4 regions of the Streptomyces sp. NPDC059373 genome follow, and region 2 is predicted to be linked to each of the others. Evidence: riboswitches for the same ligand, from Rfam matches in the RefSeq annotation. Region 2 holds a riboswitch; each other region holds the start of a gene.
The links. Region 2 has a riboswitch for cyclic di-AMP ahead of ACFXJ5_RS30080 (transglycosylase family protein). Riboswitches for the same ligand answer to the same signal wherever they lie in the genome.
Positions count from the first base shown of each region.

Region 1: it holds a riboswitch for cyclic di-AMP, as region 2 does, so the genes downstream of both, ACFXJ5_RS04355 (M23 family metallopeptidase) here and ACFXJ5_RS30080 (transglycosylase family protein) in region 2, are expected to answer to the same signal.
Region 3: it holds a riboswitch for cyclic di-AMP, as region 2 does, so the genes downstream of both, ACFXJ5_RS17355 (NlpC/P60 family protein) here and ACFXJ5_RS30080 (transglycosylase family protein) in region 2, are expected to answer to the same signal.
Region 4: it holds a riboswitch for cyclic di-AMP, as region 2 does, so the genes downstream of both, ACFXJ5_RS26510 (transglycosylase family protein) here and ACFXJ5_RS30080 (transglycosylase family protein) in region 2, are expected to answer to the same signal.

Region 1 is NZ_JBHYXC010000002.1:38,625-40,816, forward strand. Features, by position in the region: gene ACFXJ5_RS04355 (M23 family metallopeptidase) at 1-747, opposite strand, end outside; cyclic di-AMP (ydaO/yuaA leader) riboswitch at 759-899, opposite strand; gene ACFXJ5_RS04360 (DUF2332 domain-containing protein) at 1,205-2,182, shown strand.
Region 2 is NZ_JBHYXC010000029.1:64,692-66,883, forward strand. Features, by position in the region: gene ACFXJ5_RS30075 (transglycosylase family protein) at 1-685, shown strand, start outside; cyclic di-AMP (ydaO/yuaA leader) riboswitch at 918-1,093, shown strand; gene ACFXJ5_RS30080 (transglycosylase family protein) at 1,099-1,443, shown strand; gene eno (phosphopyruvate hydratase) at 1,567-2,192, shown strand, end outside.
Region 3 is NZ_JBHYXC010000010.1:182,584-184,775, reverse strand. Features, by position in the region: gene ACFXJ5_RS17355 (NlpC/P60 family protein) at 1-976, opposite strand, end outside; cyclic di-AMP (ydaO/yuaA leader) riboswitch at 987-1,144, opposite strand; gene ACFXJ5_RS17350 (NYN domain-containing protein) at 1,320-2,192, opposite strand, start outside.
Region 4 is NZ_JBHYXC010000023.1:6,462-8,653, reverse strand. Features, by position in the region: gene ACFXJ5_RS26510 (transglycosylase family protein) at 1-853, opposite strand, end outside; cyclic di-AMP (ydaO/yuaA leader) riboswitch at 856-1,037, opposite strand; gene ACFXJ5_RS26505 (ThuA domain-containing protein) at 1,498-2,178, shown strand.

The sequences.
Region 1 (2,192 bases), on a different contig from region 2:
GGCCGCGGCGGCGGCCGTCTTCTTGGCGGCGGCTTCCGCGCGCACCTTCTCCGCCGCGGCGGCCTTGGCGTCCTTCGCGGCAGCCACGCCGTCGGCGGCGGCCTTCTGCTGGGTGGCCTGGTCGAGGATGCGGGTGCGCAGTGCCTCGCCGGCGTTGATGTCCAGGTTCTGGGCGGGGTCGGCGGACTTGGTGTCGTTGCCGCCCAGGAGCGTCCCGATACCGGGCATGTCGGACACCTCGGGCAGGTGCGGAAGCGATACGGGGAGGGGGTTGTGCCCCTCCGCCGTGGCGACGCCGCTGACACCGAGTACGGCGACCGCCGCGACACCGAAGACGGCCGAACCTCGGCCGAAGGTGCGCTGCTTGGCGACGCGGTGACGACCCCGTACGGGGGCCGTGTTCTCGCGGGTGGGGTTCCAGGTGTCGCCGTCGATGCCGGTCTCGTCGAACTCCGGGTGCGGCTCCGGCGCGAACTCGGGCTCGAACTCCGCCGTAGGCGCGGCGGCGGTGTCCGTCAGACCGGCGGCCGCGGCGGCTTCACGCAGCTCTGCCCAGCCTGCCGCCATGTTCCATTCGGCGGTGTCCCAGCCGTCGACGGCGTTCTTGGTGGGTGCGGTCTGTTCTGTCGCCGGGGGCGTCCAGCCGGCCGCTACGTTCCACTCGCCGGTGTCCCAGTCGGTGTACTCGTACCCGTCGTGCTGATGCTGATGGGAATCCGGTATGAGGGCAGGCTTGTTCGACGCCACGCGGGCGCACTCCTTTCCTTCCTTCTCGTCTACCGGGTTAGCTGACGGGTTCGGAGCAGGAAGGTCTCCTACGGTTCTGCCGGAGCAGACCCGATTCACCCCAGGGTGGTGGTTCCCCGGTTCCCGCGGACGGGATTCGACAAGCGCACGGCGCCGCCAGTTCGGCGGAGGGACGACCGCGCTGCGTTATCGAACGTTAATAGAGGTGCAGGGGAATTCCAAGCCACTCTGGGCAGTTCACAGCAGGAATCTATGCGGATGGAATACCCAGAAGCGGGCAAAGTGGCGTGACTCCTGTGACCGCCGGGAGATGTGAGTGTGCGTCAGTTGTTATTCGGACGGCACTCGTCCGGTCACCCGGAGTGAGCGGGGGTGCCCGGCGCCGCTCGACGCGCGGTTGTCGTGCGCCTGCCCCGGCGCCTCCGGGCCGTTCCGCGCGGCCGGGTACGTTGCCCGGATGGCGGTGAACACGGATGAGCGGGTGGCGGACCGGTACCGGGCCTTCTCGCGGCAACAGGCGCGCGGCAAGTCCCCTCTGTACGAGGAGCTGACGGCACGGATCGCGGAGGACGAGGAACTGGTCGCCCTCATCTCCGGACTCCCGGCGGGCAACAAGCAGCAGCCCAACCTGCTGCTCGCCGCCGTGCGGTACCTGGGCGGGCCGTACAAGGAGTGGGCGGCGTTCCGGTCCTGGGTGGCCGCGGAATGGGACTCCGTACGGGAGGTGATCCTGGTCCGCTTCACCCAGACGAACGAGGCGGCCCGCTGCGCGACGCTGCTGCCGGTGCTGGCCGGGCTGCCGCAGCCGCTGGCCCTGCTGGAGGTGGGGGCGTCGGCGGGGCTGTGCCTGTACCCGGACCGGTACCGCTACGCGTACGACGGCGGCCCGGAGTTCGGGGCGGACGGGTCACCGGCGGTGTTCCGGTGCCGGACGGGCGGGGGCGTGCCGGTGCCGGGGGCGGTGCCTGAGGTCGTATGGCGGGGCGGGATCGATCTGAATCCGCTGGATGTGGGCGACCCGGGGGATGTGCGGTGGCTGGAGTCACTGATCTGGCCGGGGCAGGAGCACCGGGTACGGCAGCTGCGGGCGGCGATCGAGGCGGTGCGGGGTGCGCCGGGGGCGCACATCGTGCAGGGGGATCTGGTGGACCGGGTGGCGGAGGTCGCGGCGCGGGCGGCGGCCGAGGCGCCGGACGCGACGCTGGTGGTGTTCCACACGGCGGTGCTGACGTATCTGCCGCTGGCGCGCCGGCGGCGGTTCGCGGAGCTCGTACGGGCCCTGCCCGGGCACTGGGTGTCCAACGAGCACCACAGCGTCCTGCCCTGGCTGGGCGGGCCCCGGCCGGACGACGGGCATCGGCTGACGCTGGCGGTCGACGGGCGGCCGGTGGCGCTGACGGACGGGCACGGGCAGAGCGTGGAGTGGCTGGAGTGATGCGGGGGGC
Region 2 (2,192 bases):
CTTCTACGGCGGGCTGCAGATCACCCAGGAGACCTGGGACGAGTACGGCGGCCGGGACTACGCGAAACGCCCCGACCTGGCCAGCGAGAACGAGCAGATAACCGTGGCCGACGACATCCTCGGCGCCCTCGGCGTCGACGCGTGGCCGACCTGCGCCGACATCTCGGGCCTTACCTTCGCGGTCAACGGCACCGCCTCCGGTTCGGCGTCGAGCTCCACCTCCGCCTCCCCGACGGACGGGGCCACCGCCACCCCCACGGACGGGGCCACCACTCCGACCGACGGTGCCACGGACACCCCGACCGACTCCGCCTCCGGCTCCACCTCGAACACCGGCAGCGGCGACTCGACGAAGGCCACCGCATCGCCGGACCCGTCGTCCACCGAGGCCGCGGCCCCCACCCCCTCCGCCCCCTCCCGCAGCACGGGCCGGCACGCCAAGCCCGAGACAGCCCCCGCCACCGCGGAGGCCGCCTGGGGCAAGCTCACCCGCAGCGCGGCCAAGGCGGACGCCGACACCACCGGCCCGCAGCGCTACCGGGTGCGCGACGGCGACTCGCTCTGCGACATCGCCGCCGAGGAGCACGTGACCGGCGGATGGCGCGCCCTTTACGAGGCCAACAAGACCGTGATCGGTGACGATCCGGGAGTGATCCACCCCGGACAGTATCTGACGGTGGGGTAGCCGGTGTGACAAGCCTTACCCGGAGGTTTGGGTACGGAGTGTCCGTTCAGCCCTGATTCACCCGCTCTCACCTGGAATTATGTGAATTCCGATGGTCGGGATCGGCGCGTCGGTGGTGATCTTGGGGGGATTGCCCCTTAACCAGAGCTTTGCTTACGGTCGACATCGCTCGCCGCCGCGGGCCCCGCCGGTCAGGAACGCCGAATCCTGCCGCCGACCGACGGGAACAGTCGACGCGAAAGCGCCGTAGGCAGGAGCGGGGGACCCACAGGTTCGCCGCCGTACGGAAACGGATGGATCCGGCTCCGTACGGCTTGGGGTTAAGCGCTGCGCGCATGACGCGCAGCACCGGGCACTCACACGGCCCGAACCCGACAGCTGACCTCGCAGGCGTCGGTGAGGAACCAACTCAAATGATTCGTCGTGCCTCCAAGACGGTCCGCTACGCCCTGCTCGGCGCCGTCGCCACCACCGCTGTCGCCGTCCCGATGCTGACCGCCACCACCGCCTCCGCCGCCTCCACGTCCGCGTGGGACCGGGTCGCCGCCTGCGAGTCCACCAGCAACTGGCACATCAACACCGGCAACGGCTTCTACGGTGGCCTGCAGTTCACCAACTCCACCTGGAAGGCCTTCGGCGGCACCAAGTACGCCGCCCGCGCCGACCTGGCCACCAAGAACCAGCAGATAGCCATCGCCGAGAAGGTCCTGGCCAGCCAGGGCAAGGGCGCCTGGCCGGTCTGCGGCAAGAACCTCTGACACCGGCTGTTCACCCCACGGCTCCCCGGCCGGGCACGCACTTCCCCCCTGCGTGCCCGGCCGGGGCTTTTGGTGTCGGCTAGGCTCAGCACGAAAAAGAAGAGACATCCAAAGGAGACTCACGTGCCGTCCATCGACGTCGTCGTAGCCCGGGAAATCCTCGACTCGCGAGGTAACCCCACCGTCGAGGTCGAGGTCGGCCTCGACGACGGAAGCACCGGACGTGCCGCTGTTCCGTCCGGGGCCTCCACCGGAGCGTTCGAGGCCCTCGAACTCCGGGACGGCGACAAGAGCCGCTACCTCGGCAAGGGCGTGGAGAAGGCCGTTCTCGCCGTCATCGAGCAGATCGGCCCGGAGCTCGTCGGTTACGACGCCACCGAGCAGCGCCTGATCGACCAGGCGATGTTCGACCTCGACGCCACCCCGGACAAGTCCTCGCTCGGCGCCAACGCCATCCTCGGCGTCTCGCTGGCCGTGGCCCACGCCGCCTCCGAGGCCTCCGACCTCCCGCTGTTCAGGTACCTGGGGGGCCCGAACGCCCACGTGCTGCCGGTCCCGATGATGAACATCCTCAACGGCGGCTCGCACGCCGACTCCAACGTGGACATCCAGGAGTTCATGATCGCCCCGATCGGCGCGGAGTCCTTCTCCGAGGCCCTGCGCTGGGGCGCCGAGGTCTACCACACCCTCAAGGCGGTCCTGAAGGAGCGCGGCCTCTCCACGGGCCTCGGCGACGAGGGCGGCTTCGC
Region 3 (2,192 bases), on a different contig from region 2:
CGTTCTCACCGGTGCGCGGCGCGTGCAGCACCATGCCGTTGCCCGCGTAGAGGCCGACGTGGTGGTAGTCGCTGTAGAAGATGACCAGGTCACCGGGCTTGAGCTGGCTCGCCGTCAGGCGCGTGCCCGCGCTCGCCTGGGACTCGGCGGTCCGGGGTATGGAGACGCCGGCCTGGGCGTAGGCCCAGGAGGTCAGGCCGGAGCAGTCGAAGGAGCTGGGGCCGCTGGCACCGTAGACGTAGGGGTCACCGAGCTTGGTCTCGGCGGCGGACAGAGCGGCGGCGGCACGCTGATTGGCCGCGGTGTCGTTGCCGAGGTTGACGCGCGAGCTGGAGGAGCGGCTGGCAGCGGACTGCTGCGCGGCGAGGCTGGCCCGCTCGGCGGCGGTGAGGGTGTTGAGGAGCTTCTGGGCCTTCTGGAGCTTGGCCTGGATCTCCTTCTTCTTCGTACCCAGCTCGGTGCGGGTCTGGTCCAGCTCCTGGAGCTTGCTGGCGGCCTCCGCCTTCTGCTGGTCGAGGGTGCGCTGCTTCTCCGCGATCTGCTTGAGCTCGTCGGCCTGCTTGTTGCTCAGCTGGTCGAGCGTGGAGGCCTTGGCGAGGTAGTCGTCCGGGTTCGCGGACAGCAGGAGCTGTACGGACTCGTCGATGCCGCCGCTGCGGTACTGGGCGCTGGCGAGCGAACCCAGTTCGTCCTGGAGGTTGTTGAGGTCGCTCTGCTCGCGGGCCACTTCGTCCTGGAGCTGGGAGACCTGCTTCTGCAGCGTCTGCTGCTTCTCCTTGGCACCGTCGTACTTCTCGGTCGCCTGCTCGGCCTCGTCGTAAAGCTTGTTGACCTGCGCCTTGACCGTCTTGACGGACTGCTTGGCGGGCGCGGCCTGGGCGGCCTGGGACGTGAGGGCAACGGCCGCGGCAGCGGTCGCGGTGAGCACGGTGACCCGCGTACGACTGGCCGGCTTGGGACGACGGTGGGACGCCACGAAGGCGAGCTCCTCTTCCTCCAGCCGCCTACCGGGTGAGCTGTCGGGTTCGGGCTGGAAGAAGCCCTACGACACCTCAACACTCCTCGCGGAGCGCCCTGGTGCCGATTCACCCCGGGAACGTGGTTCCCCGGCTCCGAGCGCAGAGGGGGGCTGCGCTTCAGACTCGGCGGGACCCCCGCCACCATCCTGGGTGGATGATCGAACTCGCGGAGGTACGAGCCCTGACCCTAGTGACCAACATGTGATCCGTTCAAATCAAAGTATGTAAAAACTCTGCCGCAACCTGTTTTCTTTACAAAGATCACACAGCCAGTGCAGGCAACCTAACGCTGAGTTCGCGTCACACCCGCGCAAGTCGCTTGAGAAGCAACGTGGAAGGCACCGGACGCGCCCCGGCCTTCGCCACTCCGTCCGCGACCTCACGGTCGGCCGAAACGACCACAACGGGACGACCGGGAGGTTCCGCCCGAACCAGACGCCGGATCAACTCGTCGGCCGTTTCGCCCGCTTTGCTGAACAGCACCCGCACCCCGCGCGGCGGCGCGAGCAGCACCGGGGCGTCCAGATCCGCCCCGTCGAAGACACACGTCACCTCGGCGCCGCTCTGGGCGGCCAGCACCGAGAGACCGCCCAGCAGCCGCAGCCGCTGCTTCTCCAACGGCAGCGCCGGATAGCCGGTCTTGGTGACGTTGTAGCCGTCCACCACGAGGTGCGCCTGCGGCAGCGCGAGCAGTTGGTCGAGCAGCGCGGGATCATTCTCGGACAAAGCACGCCGTGCGATGTCCTTCGGGCTGATGGCGCCCGGCTTGACCGCGTCGACCGTGTCGGCCGGCAGGATGCCCATCGTGTCGCGGGGCGGCAGCGCCAGCTCGCGCCGCAGCCCCGACGCGGCGTCAAGGACCGTGTCGAGCAGCAGCCGCAGCCGTACGTCCTCCACGCTGCGGCCCTCGCGTACGGCCCGGCGCCCCGCCTCCACCGCCGCCTCGGCCTCGGCGAGGCGGGACTTCAGACGGCGCCCCTCGACCTCGGCGGAGGACCGGTCGGCCGCGGCGGCGGACCGGACCTCCTCCAGCTCGTGCTCGACCTTGCGCAGGGCCGCCTCGGCCCGCTTCACGTCACTGGCCGCGCTGCGCAGCTTGCGGTGCAGCGACTCGACCTCCTTGCGGGCGGCATCCAGCTCGGCGCGGGCCCTCACGGCCTCGCCACGGGACTG
Region 4 (2,192 bases), on a different contig from region 2:
CCCACATGGAGCCGGCGGTGTGGTAGGCGGTGCCCAGGACCACGTTGTCCACCGGAGCGGTGTAACCGGAGGAGGTGCTCGTGCCGGACGAGGCGGTCTTCGCGGCCGAGGAGGTGGTGGCCGAAGCGGTGCTCTTGTGCTCCGTGGTGGAGGACGAAGAGGTGTGGGCGGTCGAGGCGGCGGCCTTCTGGCCGAGCGTCAGGACCTGGTGGGGGAAGATCAGGTCGGGGTTGCCGCCGACGACGCTCTTGTTGGCGGCGTACAGCTTCTGCCAGCCACCGGCCACGCCCTTGGCGTCGGCGATCTTCGAGAGGGTGTCACCGCTGACGACCGTGTAGCTTCCGCCGCTCGACTTCGAAGGGGTCGAAGCGGATGAAGCGGACGAATGCGACGAAGCGGTCGAGGACTTGGTCTCGGTCGTCTTCTTGGGGGTGGTCGCCGTGGACGCGGCGGGGGCCGAGGAGGTGTCGGCGCTGGACTTGGTCAGACCGGCCTTGGGACCGCACACCGGCCAGGCCTGCGGGCCCTGGACCGCGAGCACCTTCTCGGCGATCGCGATCTGCTGCGCCTTGGTGGCCAGGTCCGCACGCGCGGCGTACTGGGTGCCACCGAAGGCCGCCCAGGTGCTCTGCGTGAACTGCAGGCCGCCGTAGAAGCCGTTGCCCGTGTTGATGCTCCAGTTATTGGTGCTCTCGCAGGACGCGACCTTGTCCCAGGTGCTCACGGAGGCTGCGTGGGCGCCGGTGGCACCGACCATCGGCAGCGCGATGGCGGCACCCGCCGTGCCGGCGGTGACGCCGATTCGGGTGAATCGGCTCGTACGGACGCGACGGTGCTTTCCCTTTGCGGGCATGCCGAATTCCTCTCCGACGCCTGCGAGGTAAGCTGTCGGGTTCGGGCTGGAGATGCCCGGCCGCGGGCAGCCCGAATTAACGGCGCTGCACGGCGACTTCACCCCAAGCCGTTCCGCGACCGACGGAACGGCGATTACCTGGGTCCCCCGCTCCTGCCCTTAAGTGCTCAGGGGTTGCTCAATGGGCGGCGGCAGGATTCGGCGTTCCGCCCGAGAGGATCCCGCAGGCATTTGACCTGCGGGACTGTGAAGCTAGACGACGGCATCGCGACTGAGCAAGGCGCGTAAACACGGGATCAAGAAAGCCGCAAATCGATCTTAGAATTCGATGACTTTGGGTGAGAAGTGTCCGCTCTGTGTGCACAGATCCCTGACGGTGGGTAATTCGATCAATATGCAGAGTCACAAAACGGGGCCGATGTGGACACATAGTGTCTGCGGCATTCCGTACGGTATTTCATGAGTGACGCCCATCACCCGTGGGTGATTTGCCCGGAAGTGCTCCCATCGCGGATGGAAACCGCCCCGGCGAAGTGTGTCTTGTGCATGACTATCGGGCCAATTGTGACCCCGCGTCGGTCGTCTCCCACGGCCACCGGCCGCCGCCCTGTACCTGGTAGAAGACGATGCCTAGGGTGTGAGCCATGCCTCCTGCCCCGGTCCTGGTCTTCACCCGGACCACCGCCTATCGCCATGACTCCATCCCCGACGGCATCGCGGCCTTCCGCGCCCTGGGCGCCGAGCACGGTTTCGGCGTCGAGGCCACCGAGGACCCGGAGGTCCTCGCGGACGGGCTCGGCGGCTGCCGGGCAGTGGTCTTCCTGTCCACCAGCGGCGAGGTCCTGACCCCGCGAGGCCGCAAGGCCCTGCGGGCGTACGCCGAGTCGGGCGGCGGCTTCATGGGCGTGCACGCGGCCGCCTGCACCGAGTACGACTGGCCGTACTACGGCGAGCTGCTCGGCGCCCGCTTCGCCCGCCACCCGGATCTGCAGCCCGGCCTGGTCACCGTCGAGGACCACGGCCATCCGGCCACCGAACACCTCGGCCCGGTGTGGCCGTTCACCGACGAGTGGTACGACTTCCGGATCAGCCCGCGCGGCTCGATGCGGGTGCTGGCGTCGGCGGACGAGTCCTCGTACGACGGTGGCGGCATGGGCGTCGACCACCCGTTGGTGTGGTGCCGCGACTCCGGCGGCACGGGCGGGGGCCGTACCTTCTACACCGCTCTCGGCCACTCCCCCGAGGCGTACGCGGACCCGGTGTTCCGACACCATTTGCTCGGCGGCCTGCGCTACGTGATGGATTCGCCGGGGCCGGGCCTGTAGCCTCACAATCCCGC